2 linked regions of the Alloalcanivorax dieselolei B5 genome follow. The protein of the gene in region 1 binds, or shares a complex with, the protein of each later gene. Links are inferred from orthologs where the notes say so. Each region holds a gene or a part of one and is shown in the gene's direction. Other genes may lie near its edges.

Region 1 (11,675 bases):
GTGGCCGTATTCGATGCCGAACTTGTCCTCGATGGCCTTCAGCGGCGGCACGATGGCGTTGGTGGTGCAACTGGCGGCGGAGATGATCTTGTCGCTGTCGTCGATCATGTCGTTGTTGACGCCGTGCACGATGTTCTTGAGGCTGCCTTTGCCCGGCGCGGTCAACATCACGCGGGCGATGCCCGGACATTGCAGATGCTGGGACAGGCCTTCCTCGTCACGCCATTTACCGGTGTTGTCGATCAACACGGCGTTTTCGATACCGTATTGGGTGTAGTCGACGGACGCCGGATCGTTGGAGTAGATCACCTTGATATAGTTGCCGTTGGCGATCAGAGCGTTGTCTTCCTCATCCACGGCGATGGTGCCGGCGAACGGGCCGTGCACGGAGTCACGGCGCAGCAGGCTGGCGCGCTTCTGCAGGTCGCCCTTGCCGGACTCACGCACCACGATGGCCTTCAGACGCAGGCCATCGCCAGAACCGGCTTTCTCGATCAGCAAGCGGGCGAGAATACGGCCGATACGGCCGAAGCCGTACAGCACCACATCGGTGGTACCGGCCAGTTTGGCCTTGTTTTCCACCGCTTCGGTGAGCGCTTCGCGGACGAAGTCTTCCACCGACAGGCCGCGGTTGTCGTTTTTGTACTCAACCGCCAGCTTGCCGATGTCCAGACGGCAGGGCCCCAGGTCCAGTTTGACCGCTTCCTGGAGAATGGGGAACGAATCCACCACGGACAGACCGCTGTCGGACAGGCCGTCTTCAATCTGCTTAACAAAACGGTGGGTCTTGAGGATCTGGATAACGGATTTGTTGACCAGGGAACGGCTATAGACCGTGGTGGCCACGTTCTTTTCCCGGTACAGCCGACCGATCATCGGAATCATCGCCTCGGCGATTTCCTCACGGTTTTTCCATCGTCCGAAGTGGTCTTCCAGTTTGTTCACGGATGAGCCCCTCTCAATTGGGTTCCTGGGGGCGCGCATAATAGCGCCAATGGGGGCGCATATCCACCCAATGCGGAGGCATTGGCCCTCCCCTTGGATCAGAAAAATCACGGTCCGTGGACCATTGGTGTCCCACAATTCGCTGGCACGCTTACACGCAACACGCTGGCACGCCAAACCCAAGGCCCGCTTGCGGGCTTTGGGGGTATGAATTCAGAGCAACCCCGTCATGCCGGACTTGATCCGGCATCTCCCTCTACGCAGCCATGTGCCCTACAAAGGGCGATCCCGGCTCACACAACGGGGCTTAGAGTACCGTTTGAACGCCCTTCAGGGCACCCCGAAGGGGGAGTTCAATGGCCTTGAGTTATTGGACTCTCTACCCCGGGATGACCGGGTGTTTTCAAAGCGTGTTAGCGTGACGGCGTGTTAGCGTGCACGCGCGTATTCACACCGGCTTGGCGCTGGGCCGCAGCCGCATCAGTCCTTCCTGGGCCACCGACGCCACCAGAGTGCCGTCCTGACGGTGGATGGCGCCGAAAGTCAGCCCCCGGGCACCGGCGGCGGCGGGGCTCTGGCAGTCATAAAGCAGCCATTCGTCCACCTGGAAATCATCGTAAAACCACATGGCGTGGTCGATGCTGGCGCACTGGATATCGCTTTGCCAGAAAGTCATGCCGTGGGGCTGCATGGCCGTGCCCATGAAACCGAAATCAGAACAATAGGCGAGCAGCGCCCGCTGGGTCATACGATCGGCGGTGACCCTGTCACTGACCCGGAACCAGAAGCGTTTGAGCGGCTCCCGGCTTTCCGGCGCGAACAGGTCCTTGGGGGTCACCGGACGGAACTCCACCGGCCGTTCACGCAGGAAAGCACCACGGAACTGCTCCGGAATCTGCTCCACCACCCGCATGCGGGCACTTTCATCGCTTTCCAGGCTGTCCGGCTCTGGTACGTCCGGCATGGTATTCTGGTGCCGGCCGCCCTCTTCCTCCACCTGGAACGACGCGGACAGGCTGAAGATCGGCCGGCCGTGCTGGATCGCGTTGACCCGGCGGGTGGTGAAGCTCTTGCCGTCACGGATCCGGTCCACGTCATAGATCACCGGCACGCGGATATCCCCGGGCCGCAGGAAATAGGCATGCAGGGAGTGGGCGGGCCGGTCCTCCGACACCGTCATGGACGCCGCCAGCAACGCCTGGCCGGCCACCAGGCCACCGAAAATACTGCGCTGGCCATTGGCCTCGGTCTGGCCACGAAACAGGTTGTCCTCCAACCGTTCCAGGGTAAACCGGTTCATTAGTTCCGCGACGGACTCTCTCATAGTTCTCCCCAGCTGTGGTGCACGCATAGGCGCGCAATAGTACCGCAAACGCAGGCCAGGCTCTAAAGCAAAAGCATCGCGGTCGATTCGCCGCCAAACGGAGCGCCGCCCGGCAGCCGCTGTAGGAGCTTGCCCTGCAAGCGAATTCGGCTTCCGGCTAAAAGATTCGCTTGCAGGGCAAGCTCCTACAGCGGTGTCAAAGTCCAGGGTTGATTCGAAGCGAACGGTTTCAGAGCACGTCAGCTCTCCACCCCGTGTCCGATCCCCGCTCCCCTGCTACAATGCGCCCGCGCTGGAGGCCCTTGATGACCCTGACCCTGTTACCCGATTCTTCCCTGTTTTCCACTGGACGTGAACACTACCGCGACTGGCGCGACCCCGGCGCCGGCGGCTTGGCGGCGGTACTGGCGGAACTGGCCCGCCGCGACGAGGGCCTGCTGCTGGTAGCGGCGCCGTCCAGCAACCGTGCCCAGCAGTTGGCCGACTCGCTGGCCTTTTACCTCGCTGACAGCAAGGTGCCGGTGCGGCTGTTCCCCGACTGGGAAACCCTGCCCTACGATCTGTTCAGTCCCCACCAGGACATCGTCAGCGACCGCATCCAGGCGCTACACTGGCTCGGTCAGGCTCGCAGCGGCGTTCTGGTGGTGCCGGTGAACACGCTGATGCAGCGGCTGGCGCCGCCGATCCATATCAATGGCAATCATTTCCAGCTCAAGGTCAACGACACCTTTGATATGGAAGCCACCCGCCAGCAACTGGTGGCCTGTGGCTACCGGCAACGCGACAACGTCTATGAACACGGCGAGTTCGCCGTGCGTGGCGCCATCATGGACATCTTCCCCATGGGCGCGACGCAACCGTTCCGGGTGGAACTGTTCGATCAGGACATTGAATCCCTGCGTCTGTTCGACCCGGAAAGCCAGCGCTCCACCGGCCAGGTGCGGGAAATCAATCTGCTGCCGGCGGCGGAGTACCCGCTCAGCCAGGACGGCATCCGCCATTTCCGCGGTGCCTTCCGCGAAACCTTCGACGTGGAGCCAAGAAAAGTACCGCTCTACGAAGAAGTGTCCGAGGGTATCGCCAGTCCGGGGCTGGAGTACTATCTGCCGTTGTTCTTCGAGCAACTGGCCACTTTGTTCGACTACCTGCCGCCCAATGCCCGGCTGGTGGAATTGGCGGAGTGCGAGCAGGCCGCCCAGCACTTCTGGGACGAGGTCAGTCAGCGCTACGAGTCCCGTCGCCACGACATCCGCCGGCCGGTGCTGCCGCCGCAAAGTCTGTTCCTGCGCCCGGACGAGCTGGCTGGCGCCTGGAAAACCCTGCCCCGGGCCCGGGTGCGTGACTCCGAACAGGCGCTGACCTTCAACCTGGCACGCTCACCGCGGCTTGCCGCCGACCCGCGCAGCGGCAATGTACTGGCGCCCTTGCATACCTTCTCCGATGCTCACCCGGACACCCGCATCCTGGTGGTGGCGGAAACCGCCGGGCGCCGCGAGGCGCTGCTCGAACTGATGCAAAACATCTCGATCCAGCCGGCTTTGAAACAAGGCTGGCGGGACTTCCTCGACGCCCCCGAGCGCTGGAATCTGACCCGGGGTGAGCTCGACGCCGGCTTCTACGCGCCGGACCACGAACTGCTGGTGGTCAGCGAAAGCGAGCTGTACGGCGAGCGGATCATGCAGCGCCGGCGGCGGCGCACCAGCGAGGACAGCGGTCAGGATCTGGCGGTCCGCTCCCTGGGCGAGCTCACCATCGGCGCTCCGGTGGTGCACCTGGACCACGGCGTCGGCCGCTATCAGGGCCTGGTGCACATGACCGTGGATCACCAGCCCCATGAATTTTTGCTGCTGGAGTACGCCGGCGGCGACAAGCTCTACGTACCGGTGTCCTCGCTGCACCTGATCAGCCGCTACGGCGGCGGCGAACATCCGCCACTGAATCGCCTGGGCAGTGAGCAATGGAGCAAGGCGCGGCAAAAAGCCGCGGAAAAAATCAACGACGTGGCGGCGGAATTGCTCAACACCTACGCTCGTCGCGAAGCCCGCGAAGGGCGCGGTTTCCCGCTGGAGCAAGAGGATTATCAGCGTTTCGCCAGCGGTTTCCCGTTCGAGGAAACCCCGGACCAGGAAAACGCCATCAACGCGGTGATCGCCGACATGCAACGGCAAAAACCCATGGACCGCCTGGTCTGTGGCGATGTCGGTTTCGGTAAGACCGAGGTGGCCATGCGCGCCGCCTTCGTGGCGGTTCAGAACGGCACCCAGGTGGCCGTGCTGGTCCCCACCACCCTGCTCGCCCAACAGCATTACGATTCTTTCGTCGACCGTTTCGCCGACTGGCCGGTGCAGATCGAAGTGCTGTCCCGCTTCCGCAGCGCCAAGGACAAAAGCCAGGTGCTGGAACGGCTCGCCGAGGGCAAGGTGGATATCGTCGTCGGCACCCACCAGTTGCTGCAAGAGAACGTCCGCTTCAAGGACCTGGGCCTGATCATCGTCGACGAGGAACACCGCTTCGGCGTGCGCCACAAAGAGCGGCTCAAGGAAATGCGCGCCGAGTGCGACATCCTCACCCTCACCGCCACACCGATTCCGCGCACCCTGAACATGGCGCTCAGCGGCATGCGCGACATTTCCATCATCGCCACGCCGCCGCAGCGGCGCCTGTCGGTGAAAACCTTCGTGCGGCAACGGGACGACACCGCCCTCAAGGAAGCCATCCTGCGGGAGTTGCTGCGTGGCGGCCAGGTCTACTACCTGCACAACGACATCGACACCATGAGCCGCGCCGCCGAGCAGATCCAATCGCTGGTGCCGGACGCACGGGTCGGCATCGCCCACGGCCAGATGCGCGAACGGGAACTGGAAGCGGTGATGGGCGACTTCTACCATCGCCGTTTCAACGTGCTGGTGTGCACCACCATCATTGAAACCGGTATCGACGTGCCCAGCGCCAACACCATCATCATCGAGCGCGCCGACAAGCTCGGCCTGGCTCAGTTGCACCAATTGCGGGGACGGGTCGGCCGCAGCCACCACCAGGCCTACGCCTACCTGGTCACGCCTTCCCCCAAGGCGATGACCAAGGACGCGCTGAAACGGCTGGAAGCCATCGAACAAGCCACCGACCTGGGCGCTGGCTTCGTGCTCGCCAGCCAGGATCTGGAAATCCGTGGTGCCGGCGAACTGCTCGGTGAAGAGCAGCACGGCAACATGGAAACCATCGGTTTCACGCTCTATATGGAAATGCTGGAGCAGGCGGTGGAAGCGCTCAAACGCGGTGAGCAACCGGACACCGCCAAACCGCTGTCCGGCGGCCCGGAAGTCAACCTGCGGGTGCCGGCCCTGATTCCGGAAGACTACCTGCCGGACGTGTTCACCCGCCTGACCCTGTACAAGCGCATCGCCGGCTGCAAAACCGGCGACCAGTTACGGGAATTGCAGGTGGAGATGATCGACCGTTTCGGCCTGCTGCCGGAAGCGGTGAAAACCCTGTTCAAGGTCACCGCTCTGCGGCAACAGGCGGAAGCGCTGGCCATCACCCGGGTGGACGCCAACGCCGCCGGCGGCAAACTGGAGTTCGCCGAGCGCACCCCGGTGGACCCGCTCACCGTGGTCAAACTGATGCAGAACGCCCCCAACCGCTACCGCCTGGAAGGCGCCCACACCCTGCGCTTCCAACTGCCATCGGAAACCGCCGATGAACGCGTTCAATTAGTCGAGCAGCTGTTGGAACATCTGGCGGGGAACGGGAAAGCACCGTAAAAGGCAGCTGATAGTTGACAGTGGACAGTTGACAGCGAAAGACGAAAGACAAAAACAGGTGATCTTCAGTGGCTCTGGGAGCAAGTTCCCACAGAAAGCGCATGGACCATTTTTGTGGCTTTTCGCTGTCAACTGTCCACTATCAACTGTCAACTGTATTTGCCGCCACCGCGCTGGCCCAGGCCCATTGAAAATTGAAACCACCAAGCTGGCCGGTGACGTCGAGCACTTCGCCGATGAAATAAAGGCCGGGAACGGTTTTGACTTCGAAGGTTTTGGAGGAGACGGCGTCGGTATCGACACCGCCGAGGGTGACTTCGGCGGTGCGGTAGCCTTCGGTGCCGGAGGGTTTGAAACGCCAGCCCTTGAGCACGGCGGCGATGCTGGCCAGGTGTTCGTTGGCATGGTGCTGCAAGGGCCCTCGCCAATCGAACCGCGCCACCAGAGCCGCCGCCAAACGCTGGGAAAAAAACGAGCGTAACCAGCGCTCCACGGTACCGTTGGGATGTTGCTTGCGCTCTTCCAGCAGAGCCGCGTACGGGTCCGCCAGCATCGGCAACCAGTCCACGGTAACGTCGGCACCCGCTTGCCAGAACGCGGACACCTGCAGCATGGCCGGCCCGGACAAGCCCCGGTGCGTGATCAACATGGGCTCGGAGAAAGACCGGCCCCCGGCTTCCGCGCAAACCTCGGCGCTGACACCACTGAGTTCCGCCAGCCATGCCTTGTCCGCGGGTTGCAGCGTGAAGGGCACCAGCGCGGCGCGGGTCGGCAACACGTTCAGACCGAACTGTTCCGCCACTTTATAGCCAAACGGGCTCGCCCCCATGGAGGGAATGGAGAGCCCGCCACTGGCAATGACCAGTTTGCCGGCGCGCACCACGCCTTCGCTGGTACGCAGCGTAAAGGCCCCTTCCGCCCGCCCGGCACCCGGTTTGCCCACCGGCTGATCGTTGATGTGCGTTACCGCCGTGTTCAACCGGATCCTGACGCCGGCCCATTCACACTCGGTGAGCAGCATCTCCACAATCGCTTTGCTGGAGTCGGCACAGAACAGCTGCCCCGGCGCCTTTTCCACATGCTCGATGCCGTGCCGCTCCACCAGCTCGACGAAATGCCAGGGGGTATAGCGGCTCAACGCGGATTTGCAGAAGTGCGGATTGGCGGAAACGAAATGGGCCTGCGTGGTGTTGAGATTGGTGAAATTGCAGCGCCCGCCGCCGGACATGAGAATTTTCTTGCCGGGCTTGTTGGCGTGATCCAGCACCAGCACCGAGGCGCCCCGGTAGCCGGCGGTGGCGGCGCACATCAGCCCGGCGGCACCGGCGCCGATGATCACCACGTCGTACTGTTCCGCCATGCCGTTACGCCCTCGTTCACTGAAGCCGCGCAGCATAACGGGATGGCGGCGGGGGTGCCAGATGCGGGGGCGGGAGGGAAGCCTCTCCTCATACCCAACCCCGCTAACCCCTCCCCGCCATATAACCAATCGATCCAAGCACCCTCCCCGAAGCCGCGCTATGGTTTAAGCAAAGGGGCCGTGATCCGGCCCCGGAACCGCCCACAGTGGGCTTACCAGCCCCCGGGACGACAAGGAGAGCGTTGCCATGTTCGCTAACCTCGAACGGACCAACGTTGCCGAGCTGCACCTGCATCGTGATCCGCACTCCGGGCTGCGTGCCCTTATCGCCATTCACTCCACCCAACTGGGTCCCGCCGTCGGCGGCTGCCGCTGCCTGCGCTACGACGACGAGGACGCCGCTCTGCAAGACGTCACCCGCCTGGCCCGGGGCATGAGCTACAAGGCCGCCCTCGCCGGACTGCCCCTGGGTGGCGGCAAGGCGGTGATTCTGGAACCGCCGGACGGCTATGACCGGGGTGCCCTGTACCGGGCCTTCGGCCGCGCCGTGGAAAGCCTCAACGGCCGCTACACCACCGCCGTGGATGCCGGCACCCGCCTCGAGGACCTGGACCAGGTTGCCCGTACCACCCGTCATGTCTGGGGCTACAGCGGCGACGGCCTGGACCCTTCACCGCTCACCGCCCTGGGCGTGTTCGCCGCCCTCGACGCCAGCGTGCGCCAGCGGCTGGGCCGGGACAGCCTGCGCGGCCTGCACTTCGCCGTGCAGGGCGTGGGGCACGTGGGCAGCCGCCTGGCCCTGCTGCTGACCCGGGCCGGCGCCCGTCTCACCCTGGCCGACGCCGATGCCAAACGGGCCAGCGAACTGGCCGCCCGGCTGGGGGCCAGAATCGTCGCTCCCGACGCCATCTACGACGTGCCCTGCGACGGCTTCGTGCCCTGCGCCCTGGGCGCCGTACTCAACCGCGCCACCATCGCCCGACTGCGCGCGCCGCTGGTGGCGGGCAGCGCCAATAATCAACTGGCCGGGGACGAGGACGGTGAACGGCTGCGCCGGCGAGACATCCTCTATGCCCCGGATTACGTCACCAACGCCGGCGGCCTGATCGCCCTGGCTCTGGGGCACTCCGGTGCTGGCCGGACCCGCATCCGCCAGCAGGTGCTCGCCATCGGCACCACCCTGACGCGGATCTTTCGCGAAGCGGAACGGGCCGGCTGGTCCACCAGTGCCACCGCCGACGATCTGGCGGAACAACGGCTCAATGGCCACCGCAACGTGGCCTGAGGAGGTGCTATGAGAACCGACCATGACAACCGCCGGGTGGCGGGCTACAAGACCATGGCGTTGATCCGTCACTTCGATAAAAAAGCGGTGAACCTGCAACGCACCGGGCGGCTGGGCACCTACGCCTCCTGCCTGGGCGCCGAAGCGATCGGCACCGCCGCCGGGCTGGCGCTGACCCGGGACGATTACTTCGTGCCCTACTACCGCGACCATGCCACGCTTTATCTGCGCGGCGTGCCGCTGCACCAAATCCTGCAGTATTGGGGCGGCGACGAACGCGGCAACGCCTTTCCCGCCGACAGCGACGCCCGCCGCGACCTGCCCTACTGCGTACCCATCGCCACCCAGTTGACCCAGGCCGCCGGCATCGCCAGCGCCGCCAAGCTGCGCCACGAGCACGCCGCGGTGCTCGCCACCTGCGGCGACGGCGCCACCTCACGGGGTGATTTTTACGAAACACTCAACGTGGCCGGCGTTTGGCAACTGCCGCTGGTGGTGCTGATCAACAACAATCAGTGGGCCATCTCCGTGCCCCGAGGGCTGCAGACCGCCTGCGCCAGTCTGGCCGACAAGGCGGTGGCCGCCGGCATCCCCGGCGTGCAGGTGGACGGCAACGACCTGGATGCCCTGCTCGAAGTACTGGACGACGCCCTTGAGCGGGCCCGTGCCGGCAAGGGCGCCACTCTGATCGAAGCGATCAGCTACCGGCTCAGCGATCACACCACCGCCGACGATGCCAGCCGCTACCGCAAGGCCAGTGACCTGCACCGGGCCTGGCAGAACGAGCCGGTGCGGCGCCTGCGCGACACCCTGGCCGAGGCCGGTCTGTGGGACGCGCAGCGGGAAACCGACTGGCAACAACAGTGCGAGCGCACCGTGGAAGAGGCCATCGACACCTATCTGAATCTGCCCCCGGCCCCGGCCACCGACATGCTCGATTACCTTTACGCGGAATTACCCGCCGCCCTGCGCGATCAACGCAGCGCCCTGGCGGCGGTGGACCAGGAGGTGCGTCATGGCTGAACTGCAAACCCACAGCGCCCACGCCGTACCGATGAATCTGCTGGAAGCGGTCAACCGCGCCCTGGCGCGGGCCATGGCCGAGGATGACAGCGTGGTGCTGCTCGGCGAGGACATCGGCACCAACGGCGGCGTGTTCCGCGCCACCGAGGGACTCAAGCAACAATTCGGCTGCCGCCGGGTGATGGACACGCCGCTGGCGGAGAACCTGATCGCCGGCCTGGCCGTGGGCATGGCCAGTCAGGGGCTCAAACCGGTGGCGGAGATCCAGTTCATGGGCTTCATCTACGCTGCCCTGGAGCAGATCCTCAGCCACGCCGCCCGTTTGCGCAACCGCACCCGCGGCCGGCTCAGCTGCCCGCTGGTGATACGGGCACCCTACGGCGGCGGCATTCACGCGCCGGAGCACCACAGCGAAAGCACCGAGGCGTTATTTGCTCATATCCCCGGCCTGCGTGTGGTGATGCCGTCCTCCCCGGCCCGCGCCCACGGCCTGCTGCTGGCCGCCATCCAGTGTCCGGACCCGGTGATCTTCCTGGAGCCGAAGCGGCTGTACCGGCTGAAACGGCTGCCGGTGGTGGCGGACGGCGATCCCCTGCCGCTGGATACCTGTTTCACCCTGCGCACTGGCGACGATCTCACCCTGATCAGCTGGGGCGCGGCCATCCACGAAACCCTGGGCGCCGCCGATCAACTGGCGGCGGACGGCATCAACGCCGAAGTGATCGACGTGGCCTGTCTCAACCCATTGGACCGGGATACCCTGGTGGCATCGGTGAGCCGCACCGGCCGTGCCGTGATTGTTCATGAAGCCCCCGGGCACGGCGGCATGGGTGCTGAAATCGCCGCCACCCTCGCCAACCAGGCGCTGCTGCACCTGCGCGCTCCGGTGGAGCGGGTCACCGGCTACGATTGTCCGATGCCCTATTTTCAACTGGAGCAGCATTATCTGCCGGATGAGGAACGGATCGTGGCGGCGGCGAAACGGACGCTGGCGTATTGATGAGGTGCTTGCACGCAGCACGCCAACACGCTGACACGCTAAAAGACCGGGTAGTCTGATCGTCTCCCCGCTCTCCAAGCGAACCCGCCAGGAATGGACCCGCGACCTGGCAAGTATGGCGTGATAGCGTGCAAGCGTGCTGCGTGCAAGCGCAACTGACCAAGGAGCACACCCCATGAGCTACTTCACCCTGCCGGATCTGGGCGAAGGCCTTCAGGAAGCGGAAGTGATCGAATGGCATGTCCAGGAAGGCGATGAAGTGAACGTGGACCAGGTGCTGCTGAGCGTGGAGACGGCCAAGGCCATCGTCGATATTCCGGCGCCCAAGGCCGGTGTCGTTGCCCGCCGCTTTGTCGCCGAAGGCGATCTGGTGCACACCGGAGAGCCGCTGCTGGCCTTCGAGGGCGAGGAGGACACCAGCCAGAGCGTGGTGGGGGAACTGGCCAGTGAACAGGACGGCGACCGTGATGACTTTATCATCGGCGCCGCCGCCGGCAGCCAGGGCGGCCCTGGCGCGGCGCCGGCGATCCGCGCCCTGGCCCAACATCTCGGCGTGGATCTGCAACGCCTCAAGGGCAGCGGCCCCGGCGGCACCATCACGCTCAATGATGTGCAGCAACACGCCAGACTGAAACAAAGCCACGGTGACAGCACCCCGCTCAAAGGGGTCGCCCGCAGCATGGCCAAAACCATGGCCAGCGCCGGCCAACAGGTGGTGCCGGTGAGTCTGTTCGACCAGGTCAGCATTCATCATTGGGCCGCCGGCACCGACATCATGCTGCGCCTGATCCGCGCCATCGTCGCCGGCTGCCGGGCGGAACCAGCGGCCAACGCCTGGTTTGACGGCGATCAACTGAGCATGCGCAAAGTGGAAAAGATCGATCTGGGGATTGCCGTGGATACCCCGGACGGCCTGTTCGTGCCGGTGCTGCGCGACGTCGCTAACCGGGATGACGACGATCTCCGCGAAGGCCTCG
Region 2 (11,083 bases), 2.2 Mb from region 1 along the record:
GCTGCGCCAGGCCGCCACCGCCACGGGATCCACCGGCGCTGGCGGCCTGGCACCATGCTGGTCATAAAGAACCTGCTGGTTCTTCAATACTTCCCGATCTCCGGCAGCGTGATGCAGACGCACCCGGCCGCGGGTACAGGAAAGACAAGCACCTTCCGCCAGCAAACGCACCTCGATGTCCGCCTCACCCAGCTCGATCAGCCCGGCCCCGGCCGCCACCTCCACCGGGCGGCCCCCACCCCGGCGCTGCAGTGCCACCTGCCCGGCAATCAGTTCGATGCGCTTGCCTTCCCCCGACGCCGTCACCGACAGACTGGTCCGCGTGTTCATCAAGGCGTCGATCTCCCCCGGCAGCGACAGGCTGCGCTGCTCGCCCACCGCGGTACGGTAGTCCGCTCCCAGTTCCGATATCGACGGCCACAATCCCAGCGGCGGATGAACCGCCAGCAACGAGGCCGCCGCCAGCCCGGTGCCGCCAGCGACCATGGTCAGAACGGTACGGCGGCTGACGCGAGACGGCGCGGCCATGCCATCCAGAGATTGCCGCCGCCAGACGCCGCCAGCTTCCCCCAGTTGGCGCCAGGTGCCACGCGCTTCACGGAAAGCACGCGCATGACCGGGATCGGCGTGGAACCAATCCTTGAATTCGCGAGCATCCTGCTCCGTGGCCCGACCGGAAACCAGCCGGCGCAGCCAGGCACGCGCCTGCTGCCGGACCTGCTCCTGATCTTCAGAGTCCATGTTGCTCCATCCTGCGCGCGCAGTATTCGTGCGCCCATTTCAGTTCTTTTTCCACCATGCGCTGGCTAATGCCATAACGTTGGGCCAGCTCGCGAGTGGACACGCCGTCCAATCGTACCGACAACAGGATATCCCGGCGGCGGGGCGACAATTCCTTGATCCACAGCAGCAGGGACTCCAGAGCCAACTGGTCTTCCCATTGTTTATGGGGCGTTTCCACGGCTTCCTCGATGTCCAGCAACTGTTCCACCTCGCCGGTGGACAGGACCCGGCTATCCCGGCGCCAGCGGTCAATTTCGATGTTACTGGCCATGCGCAGAATAAAAGCCCGCGGGCTACGCACAACACCCACCGAAAGTTTATCGTGCAACCGCAGAAAGGTTTCATGCAGCAGGTCTTCCGCCCGCTTCTGGCACCCCAGTTTCTTGCCGAGCTGATGCTTCAGGAGATCGTAGTTGGCGACCAGAAAGCCGCGCAATTCCACCACATTCATTATTATCCCCAATTGTCGGTCTAACCCCTCACCCCGGCACACGCATCGACCCTGCCCGCGGACGCCGGTTCGACCACTACCGTCACCGGCTGCGTCACCGAGGGCGGCGGCCCCGTTTCCAAACGCAGCGCCCGCAAGTGCCGCAGCAGCACCTGGTCACGTTCCCGCTCACCGCTGGAGGCCAGTAATCGCGCCTGCAGAACCTGTCCCGAGGCGTCGACCCACAACTGCATGGCGACGCGGTAATCACCGGGGCGGATTTCGCGCCGTGTGCACATCATCCAGGACAAACGCCGCTGCAACCGGGCGAAGAACGCGGCCCGGGATGAGGGTGCCTCATGGTTGCCAATGGCTTGCCGCCCACCCCGCTCCCCCGCGCGCCGCACGATAAAAGTATCGGCGCTGGTGTACTCAGCGATCAGCCCGGTACCCGCCAATAGACGCCGCAGCGCTTCATCGGCATCGAAACGACCGTGGATCGCGGTGGAGAGCCGCCCTTCCAGCAGGGCGCTTTCGTAGAGCAGGGAGCGACCGCTGGTCTCGCCATACTGTTCCAGCGCCCCCGTCAGGTCCTGACGGGGGATATCGAAGCTCAGCACCACCGGTGCGGCGCTCGCCGGCGCAACACACAGCAGCCAGCCAATAGCGATCCCCAATGGCCATAATCGCCACCAACACCCGCGCTGGACGGGACGAACAGGGAAATCCGTGCCTGCGAACACAACCACCTTGCATCGGGTAGAAAACGCCGGCCCGTCGTCCGGGGGCCTCAAGCAGGGTGCGAGGCCGTTGTGACGCAACCGTGACAGGCGGTGTTGAAGAAAGCAGAGAAGGGAACCGACATCGCTCAGCGGAAAAAGATCGTTGCCCCGGGAGCGGGGGCAACGAGAAGATGCCGATTGTCTGGATTGATGCTTGATGCCGCCCGACCACGCTGGCGGCGGGCAACATGCCGCCAACAGGTGAACCGCATTAACAAGACGAGCCGCCACCGCCATGACCGTCGTTTTGTCATGAAATATTCACGGGAGCGGGAATTTCAGGAAATGGAGAGGCCGACAGGCACCGGGGGACGCCCAAGGGCCGGTGGCCCCTGGGCGAAAGCAGGCGGGACAATCAGAACGGGATATCGTCGTCGAAGTCGTCGGCCGGGCCGCCGAAACCAGCACCTTGACCGCCACCTTGGCCGCCACCGCTTTGGCCACCGCCCTGGTTGTAGTCATCGCCGCCTTGGTCGTAACCCCCTTGCTGCTGACGGGGGGCGCCGCCGCCCTGGCGGTCTCCGCCTTCACCACGGCCGTCCAACATTTGCATTTCGTTGGCGACAATCTCGGTGGTGTAGCGGTCCTGGCCATCCTGCCCCTGCCATTTACGGGTACGGATCGAGCCTTCGATGTAGACCTTGCTGCCCTTCTTCAGGTATTCACCGGCGATCTCGCCGAGCTTGTTGAAGAACACCACCCGGTGCCATTCGGTACGTTCCTGCATTTGACCGGTCTGCCGGTCCTTCCAGGTTTCCGAGGTGGCCAGGCGGACATTGGTCACCGCCCCGCCACTGGGCATGAAGCGGGTTTCCGGATCGGCACCCAGGTTGCCGATCAGTATCACTTTGTTCACCCCTCTCGCCATGGCCTTTCACTCCCTCATATTCGACGGGCCGCCCTGCGGCGGCGTAACTGGATAAACGGGTATTCTGTCAGTTTTGCCCTTCGGCGGCGAGGGCCTGAAGCGCGTGCTCGTCAAGCAGCTGGTTATCCACTTTCAGCAGGGCCAGGTGCTTTTCGGTGACCACCACCGCCTCCAGCACGCCAGGCACGGCGCGCAGCCGCTCCACCGTGTGGCGCGGGTCATCAGCCGGGTTCAGCTGAATGACCCGGTTATCGAGCTTGGGCAGTTCCTTCATGCCCGCCAGACGCCACAACCAGAACAGCGCCATGGCGGCGCACCCGTAGAAAACCGCCTCGGCCCCCACCCACTGAAACAGGGCACCGCCCAATTGACCGCCGATGAACACGCCCAGGAACTGGCTGGTGGAATACACACCCATGGCGGTGCCACGGGTGCCGGCCGGCGCGGCGCGGCCAACCATGGAGGGCAGCAGGGCTTCCAGCAGATTGAAGGCCATGAAATAGACAAACAGCGCCAGCACGAAGTGCCACAAGGTCTCCCCCGCCACCGCCAGCAGCACCTCGGCGACGATCAGCAGGGCCACCGCCGCCCTTTTGATCGGCACCGCGCCGCGGCGCTCCGCGGCGATGATCAGCGGAATCATGGCCAGGAAACCGGCCACCAGAACCACCAGGTACAGCAGACTATGCTGATCCAGACTCAAGCCGAGCCGGGTTTGCAATAATTTGGGCAGCACCACGAAGGACGCGGTCATGGTCAGGTGCAACACCAGGATGCCCAGATCCAGACGGCGCAGGTCCGGGCTGCCGAGCACTTGCCGGAACCGCTGCGATGGCGGCAGGGCCTCATCGAGCATGACCTTCGGCACCGGCACGCGCAACGCCACCAGCAATGCGACGCCACCGAGCGCCACGGTCAGCCAGAACAGGCCGCTGAGCCCCAGCCAGTGAGCCAGCAGCGGCCCCAGAATCAGTGCCAAAATAAAGGAACCGCCCACCGACATGCCGATCAGGGCCATGGCCTTGGTGCGGTTGCGCTCGCTCACTACATCGCCAATCAGCGCCATGATGACACTGGCAATGGCGCCGGATCCTTGCAGGGCGCGCCCCAGGATGACGCCGTATATGGTGTCGCTGATCGCCGCCACCACCCCGCCGGCCATGAAAAGGGCCAGGCCGATCAGCAGCATCGGGCGGCGCCCGAAACGGTCGGAGAGCATGCCAAAGGGGATCTGCAGACACGCCTGCATCAAACCGTAGGCGCCGATGGCGGTACCAATCAATAGTGGTGTGGCGCCCTCGAGCTGCCCACCGAACACGGCGAAGATCGGCAGGATCATGAACAACCCGAACATACGCAGGGCGAAAATCGCCGCCAGAGAACTGCTGGTACTGATTTCCGTGCGCCGCAGGGCGGCGGTGGACTCGTCCGTCATGGTGATTGGCAACCGGTGCGGCTGGTTAGGGGGCGGCAAGTGTATCAGATTCCCCCGGCACCGGGCGGGGACAAAACGCCCTGATCACGCCCCTGCTCAAGCTCAAACCTGTAAAACCTTGTCACTTAAGACAATAGCAAATTGAACCGCCCCGCCAGGGGTGATAGATTTTTGCACAATACGGTATTTTTCGTAGCCACTCCGATAGCCTCAGCGCATCACGGAAGACTCCATGGATAAAATCCCTGCTCAGAAGGTGTACGTGGTTGGTAACCAGCACCTGCAAAACGCCCTGCTTACCGAGTTTCTCGCTAAGGAGTCCATTCCCGCCACCGCCGTGAAAACGGTCGACATGGTAGCCGAAGACGATCTCGCAGGAGCGGAGCAGAATCTGTTCCTGGTGGATTACCACTCGGTGGACGTCAATGACGTCATCAATCACCTCCTGGCCGTGGATCAACGCCTGGATTGCGACGTGCTCACCGGCGTCTTCAATGTGGACGACGACGCTTCCCTGTCGCGTCTGGCCGGGCTGCCGATGGTCAACGGCGGCTTCCTGCACGATTGCCCCCAGGGTCTGCTGACCAAGGGCATCAAGGCGATCTTCGAAGGCGAACTGTGGTTCCCGCGCAAGGTGCTGCAGCAATACCTGGTGAAGAGCCGCGCCTTCAACAAAACGTTCTCACGCAGCGAAGTGAACCTGACCGACCGCGAAGTGGAGGTGCTGAAGGTGATGGCCACTGGCGCCAAGAACTCCGAAATCGCCACTGCGCTGAACCTTAGCCCGCACACCATCAAGACCCACATTTACAATATCTTCAAAAAGATCAACGCCTCCAACCGCCTGCAGGCCGTGAACTGGGCCCAGGAAAACCTGTAATCCGCCCCGGCTGGCACGCATCGGCGTGTCGGCCCTTCCGACGGCATTACCATCCGGCCGTTGATTTCTTTTCTCCTTCATATCATTTCCCCTATACTCCACTGTTCATTTTGACAGTAGGTGGCAGTACCCATGGATACCATTCTGGTGCGCGGTGCCCGTACCCATAACCTGAAAAACGTGGATCTGGACATTCCACGGGACAAGCTGGTGGTGATCACCGGCCTGTCCGGTTCCGGCAAATCGTCGCTGGCGTTCGATACGCTCTACGCGGAAGGGCAACGCCGCTACGTGGAGTCACTGTCCACCTACGCCCGGCAGTTCCTGTCGATGATGGAAAAGCCCGATGTCGACCACATCGAAGGGCTGAGTCCGGCTATCTCCATCGAACAGAAGTCCACCAGCCATAACCCGCGCTCCACCGTGGGCACCATTACCGAGATCTACGACTATCTTCGCCTGCTGTTCGCCCGGGTGGGCGAGCCGCGTTGCCCCGAGCACGATACGCCGCTGGCGGCCCAGACCATCAGTCAGATGGTGGATCAGGTGATCGCCATGGAAGACGGCGCCCGGCTGATGCTGCTGGCCCCGGTGGTGCGGGAGAAGAAAGGCGAGCATCTCCATCTGTTCGATGAACTGCGTGCCCAGGGCTTCGTACGGGTGCGGGTGAACGGCCGCATCTGCGATATGGACGACACCCCCACCCTGGACAAAAACAAGAAGCACACCATCGAAGTGGTGGTGGATCGCTTCAAGGTGCGCCCGGATCTGCAGAACCGGCTGGCCGAATCGTTCGAGACCGCCCTGCACCTGGCGGATGACATCGCGGTCATTGCACCAATGGACGGCAAGGGCGATGAAACCACCTTCTCCGCCAAGTTCGCCTGTCCGCACTGTGGCTACTCCATCCCGGAACTGGAGCCACGCCTGTTCTCGTTCAACAACCCGGCCGGCGCCTGCCCGAGCTGCGACGGTCTTGGCGTCAAACAGTTCTTCGACGAGGACAAGGTCATCACCAGTGATGAACTGTCCCTGGCCGAGGGCGCGATTCGCGGCTGGGATCGCCGCAACGTTTATTACTTCCAGATGCTCACTTCTCTGGCGGACAGCCTCGGCTTCGATATGGACGTGCCGTTCAAGAAGCTGAGCAAAGCCGTTCGCAAGAAGATCCTCTACGGTACCGGCAAGGAAAACGTGGAATTCCGCTATCTCAACGACCGCGGAGACATCATCAGCCGCAACCACCCGTTCGAGGGCATCATTCCCAACATGGAGCGCCGCTACCGGGAAACCGAGTCAGAGGCGGTACGCGAGGACCTGGCCACCTACCTGTCCACCTCCACCTGCCCGAGCTGCCACGGCTCCCGGCTTCGGGAAGCCGCCCGGCACGTGTTCATCGACGAGATCACGCTGCCCCAGGTGGTGCGCATGGCGGTGGGCAAGGCGTTCGACTATTTCGATCAGCTGAAACTGGCCGGCAGCCGGGGCGAAATCGCCGAGAAGATTCTCAAGGAAATCCGCGACCGTCTGCAGTTCCTGGTCAATGTCGGCCTGGACTATCTGACTCTGGAGCGCAGCGCCGAGACCCTGTCCGGTGGCGAGGCTCAGCGCATCCGCCTGGCCAGCCAGATCGGCGCCGGCCTGGTGGGGGTGATGTACGTGCTCGACGAGCCGTCCATTGGCCTGCACCAGCGCGACAACGAGCGCCTGCTCAGCACCCTGACCCGACTACGCGATCTCGGCAACACCGTGCTGGTGGTGGAGCATGACGAGGACGCCATTCGGATGGCGGACCATGTGATCGACATTGGCCCCGGCGCCGGCGTACACGGTGGGCAGGTTGTGGCCCAGGGCAAGCCGGAAGACGTGGCCAGCAATCCTCGGTCCCTGACGGGCGACTATCTGTCCGGCCGGCGCGCCATTGCGGTGCCGAAAAAACGGGTGGCCGCCACCGACCGCTGGCTGGAGCTCACCGGCGCCAGCGGCAATAACCTCAAAGACGCCCATCTCAAACTGCCGGTGGGCCTGTTCACCTGCATTACCGGCGTCTCGGGTTCCGGCAAGTCCACCTTGATCAATCACACCCTGTACCCGGTGGCCGCCACCCGCCTGAACAAGGCCACTACCCTGCGCGCGTCTCCGTACCGGGAGATCAAGGGACTGGATCACTTCGACAAGGTGGTGGATATCGATCAGAGCCCCATCGGCCGCACCCCGCGGTCCAACCCGGCCACCTACACCGGCATTTTCACGCCGGTGCGGGAGCTGTTCGCCGGCACCCAGGAAGCCCGGTCCCGCGGCTATAAACCTGGCCGCTTCAGCTTCAACGTCAAGGGCGGCCGCTGCGAGGCCTGTCAGGGGGATGGCGTGATCAAGGTGGAAATGCACTTTCTGCCAGACATCTATGTTCCTTGCGAGGTGTGCGAAGGCAAACGCTACAACCGGGAAACCCTGGAAATCACCTACAAGGGCAAAAACATCTACGAAGTGCTGGACATGACCGTGGAGGAAGGCCGCGAGTTTTTCGACGCGGTGCCGGCCCTGCAACGGCGTCTGCAGACACTGCTGGACGTGGGTCTGAGTTACATCAAGCTGGGCCAGGCCGCCACCACGCTGTCCGGCGGTGAGGCACAGCGGGTGAAACTGGCGCGGGAACTGTCCCGCCGCGACACGGGCAACACCCTCTACATTCTCGACGAGCCCACCACCGGGCTGCACTTCCAGGATATCCAGCTACTGTTGGACGTCCTCAACCGGCTGCGCGACCACGGCAACAGCATCGTCGTGATCGAGCACAACCTGGACGTGATCAAGACCGCCGACTGGATCGTTGATCTCGGCCCGGAGGGCGGTGACGGCGGCGGCGAGATCATCGCCGAGGGCACCCCGGAACAGGTGGTCAAAGTCAAAGCCAGCCACACCGGACGTTTTCTGAAACCTCTACTGGGGAAAAAATAAGGTTCATCGCGGGCTGGCGGGAAATCGACTCTTTGTGATGGGAAGCCTTGGTGCTTCAGAACTCGCGGAGTGTCGCCGGTCAGGGCGTTCCAGGACCGTGTTTGGCCAGGGATGGCCAAACCCGAGCGTACAGGGACGTATTCACAGCGTGTCCTGGAACGCCCTGACCGGTGACGCTCCCCTCCAGAAAGGCAAAACCCCGGATTGAAAGGAAGCCCTTCCCCTAATCCTCCACTGGGCGCCCGCGGTACATTCGTTTGCTTTTCTTCACCGGCTTGGGCGCCATGGCCAGGGAAGGTTTCTCCTCTGAACGGACCGCCTGGCCACGGTACATCTGACGAGGCGCCTCGGGCCCGGCCGGAAGCGCCGGCGCCAGGCTATCGATCTCGTTCAGCAATGCGCGGATCCGCGTGTCCTGGCTGACCCGCGCATAGTGTCTGAGCTGTTGGCGCAGGTCGGCATCGGACAATCGCAGCGCTACCGCGAATTCCTCGCGGATCAGGCGCCGGCATTGATTTACCAGGCTGACCACCTGCCGGTGCATCAACCAGTGATCGCTCAATCCCGTGCTCATGCCTCCCCCCCTTTTTTCTTTCCCTTTCCTGAATAAAGAAGCAGCATCCATGCCAAACGCGCACCATAACGGAACATCCTTCCGCGAAAGGCACCCTGCCTCCTGGGGGATCGTGACATAGTGCACACTTCAGGCATCCGGCCCGAGCGGGGGCACGACGCTAACCGGATCGTCATAGAACACTTCTAGGTTGGGAAGTCCCCCCAATAACGCAACAAGGGAGCTCCCACCATGCGTTCGCCCCTGACTCGTTCCATGCTTGCCCTGTCTCTGCTCGGTCTGGCCACCGTTGCCTGTGCCAACAACGGCAAAGGCAACGGCCATGGCCACGGTGCCGATCATGGTCCCAACCGCCACCACCCTGCCCATGTCGGCGGCGCGGTGGAACTGGGGCCGCGCCCCTACTATCTGGTGGACGATATGGACCCGGGCCCGTTGAAGCAGCGCCTGCAGTCCTGTGCCGAGAGGAAACGCCCGCAACGGCGCACTGACTGGTCCATCGGCCACCGCGGTGCCCCATTACAATTCCCGGAGCATACCGAGGAATCCTATCGGGCCGCGGCTCGCATGGGCGCCGGTATTCTGGAATGCGATGTCGCCTTCACCCGGGACAAGGAACTGGTTTGCCGCCATTCCCAGTGCGACCTGCACACCACCACCAACATCCTGGCCACCGATCTGGCCGGCAAATGCAGCAGCCCGCCGGTGCCGCTGGGCAACGGCGAGTACGACTTCAGCAATGTGAGCTGCTGTACCAGTGATCTGACCCTGGAAGAGTTCAAGAGCCTTGCAGGCAAGATGGACGCCGGCAATCCCGATGCCACCACGGTGGAGGAATACATGGCGGCCACACCGGGCTGGCGTACCGATCTCTACAGCCAGAACGGCACTTTGATGAGCCACAAGGAGAGCATTGCGCTGTTCCGGGAACTGGGCGTGAAGATGACGCCGGAACTCAAGGCTCCCAGCGTCCCCATGCCCTACGACGGGGACTACACCCAGGAACAGTATGCCCAACAATTGATCAACGAATACAAGGAAGCTGGCGTCTCACCACGCCAGGTGTTCCCCCAATCCTTCAATCTGGACGATGTGCTCTACTGGATCAGCGCCGAGCCGGCCTATGGCCGCCAGGCGGTTTACCTGGATGACCGTGACGGCAGCGGGTTGGACCCGCAAAACCCCGGCACCTGGGAACCGGACATGGCCACCCTGGCCGGTCAGGGCGTGAATTATCTGGCGCCGCCGCTGTGGATGCTGGTCACCACCGATGCCGGCAACCAAATCGTCCCCAGCGAATACGCCCGAGCGGCCCGCGCCGCCGGCTTGCAGTTGATTGCCTGGTCACTGGAGCGTTCCGGCCCATTGGCTTCGGGAGGCGGCTGGTATTATCAGAGCGTCAATGAGACCATCAACAATGACGGCGATACGCTGACACTGCTGGACGTGCTGGCCCGGGACGTAGGGGTTACCGCGGTATTCTCCGACTGGCCCGCCACCACCACCTTCTACGCCAATTGCATGGGCTTGTAAGAACACCACGGGAGTCGGGCCAAGGCCTGGCTCCCGTTTGACACCTGCCAATGGCTGACTAACGGATCCCTACGTAGAGGGTGACCTTGTCGGTGCTCTCGTAGATCTCATAGTCCGTCTCGAAAGTCCTTTCCGGGGCGTCAGCGGACTCGAAATAGGCCCATACTCGCGCCCAGGTTTCCGGAACGATCTTGTCCAGTTGCCCCTGCCCTTCAAAAACCAGATAGTCGCCCGCATTGAGTACCGCCGTGACGTAATCTTCCGGCACCTTGGCCTCGTCAGTGACTTCGACACCGGCCAGTACACTGTACTCACCGTCCACGCCATTGCTGTACTCGGTGTAAACGCCATACACCGGGGATCCCGCCGCCTTATCCGGAATCACCTCATTGAGTTTTTCGCTTTCAAAGCTTTGCCACAGGCGGGGGATGCGGGCGTCATCCGGCCGCATTTCGAGTTCATTGCTGGTGCGAATCTGAATGCCGGCGATAATTCGGCCGGGCTGTTTCACCACACGGGGCTCGGTCATGGATATCTCCATTACGACGTCGACGTAAGCGGCGCCGGCTCTCCGGCCGGCGCCCCGTGGAAAGAAATCACAGCGCTTCCAGGATCGCCGCCATGTCGTCGGCGTGCTCTTCCTCCTGGGCCAGGATCTCTTCCATGATACGGCGGGTGGTGGGGTCCTTATCGCCCAGATAGGAGGCGATCTCACGATAGCTGTCAATGGCGATCCGCTCGGCAATCAGATCCTCGCGCACCATATCCTTGAGGGTCTCCCCTTCCACGTATTCCGCATGGGACCGGCTTTGCAGCCCTTCGGGGGAGAAATTCGGCGCC

Evidence for each region.
Region 2: the proteins of mfd (region 1) and uvrA are in contact, whole or in part, in a crystal structure (PDB 4DFC), measured with the Escherichia coli proteins. The link is inferred for Alloalcanivorax dieselolei B5 from one-to-one orthologs.

Annotation. Positions count from the first base shown.
Region 1 is NC_018691.1:1,983,725-1,995,399, reverse strand. The notes cover bases 2,267-6,230. They hold mfd (transcription-repair coupling factor), read left to right. Parts: upstream 2,267-2,574; coding sequence 2,575-6,030; downstream 6,031-6,230. Other genes in these bases: B5T_RS09010 (BaiN/RdsA family NAD(P)/FAD-dependent oxidoreductase), read right to left, coding at 6,173-6,230; tesB (acyl-CoA thioesterase II), read right to left, coding at 2,267-2,269. In the rest of the region: B5T_RS09025 (glyceraldehyde-3-phosphate dehydrogenase), read right to left, coding at 1-945; more of tesB, read right to left, coding at 1,394-2,266; more of B5T_RS09010, read right to left, coding at 6,231-7,390; B5T_RS09005 (Leu/Phe/Val dehydrogenase), read left to right, coding at 7,638-8,675; pdhA (pyruvate dehydrogenase (acetyl-transferring) E1 component subunit alpha), read left to right, coding at 8,685-9,698; B5T_RS08995 (alpha-ketoacid dehydrogenase subunit beta), read left to right, coding at 9,691-10,698; B5T_RS08990 (dihydrolipoamide acetyltransferase family protein), read left to right, coding at 10,874-11,675. UniProt on the Escherichia coli protein: Couples transcription and DNA repair by recognizing RNA polymerase (RNAP) stalled at DNA lesions. Mediates ATP-dependent release of RNAP and its truncated transcript from the DNA, and recruitment of nucleotide excision repair machinery to the damaged site.
Region 2 is NC_018691.1:4,175,648-4,186,730, forward strand. What follows is about bases 4,965-8,336. They hold uvrA (excinuclease ABC subunit UvrA), read left to right. Parts: upstream 4,965-5,310; coding sequence 5,311-8,136; downstream 8,137-8,336. Other genes in these bases: B5T_RS18600 (LuxR C-terminal-related transcriptional regulator), read left to right, coding at 4,965-5,178. In the rest of the region: B5T_RS18575 (FecR family protein), read right to left, coding at 1-741; B5T_RS18580 (RNA polymerase sigma factor), read right to left, coding at 731-1,234; B5T_RS18585 (STN domain-containing protein), read right to left, coding at 1,255-1,890; ssb (single-stranded DNA-binding protein), read right to left, coding at 2,351-2,863; B5T_RS18595 (MFS transporter), read right to left, coding at 2,931-4,298; more of B5T_RS18600, read left to right, coding at 4,531-4,964; B5T_RS22390 (hypothetical protein), read right to left, coding at 8,360-8,710; B5T_RS18615 (glycerophosphodiester phosphodiesterase family protein), read left to right, coding at 8,942-10,243; B5T_RS18620 (GyrI-like domain-containing protein), read right to left, coding at 10,302-10,772; B5T_RS18625 (ferritin-like domain-containing protein), read right to left, coding at 10,840-11,083. UniProt on the Escherichia coli protein: The UvrABC repair system catalyzes the recognition and processing of DNA lesions. UvrA is an ATPase and a DNA-binding protein. A damage recognition complex composed of 2 UvrA and 2 UvrB subunits scans DNA for abnormalities.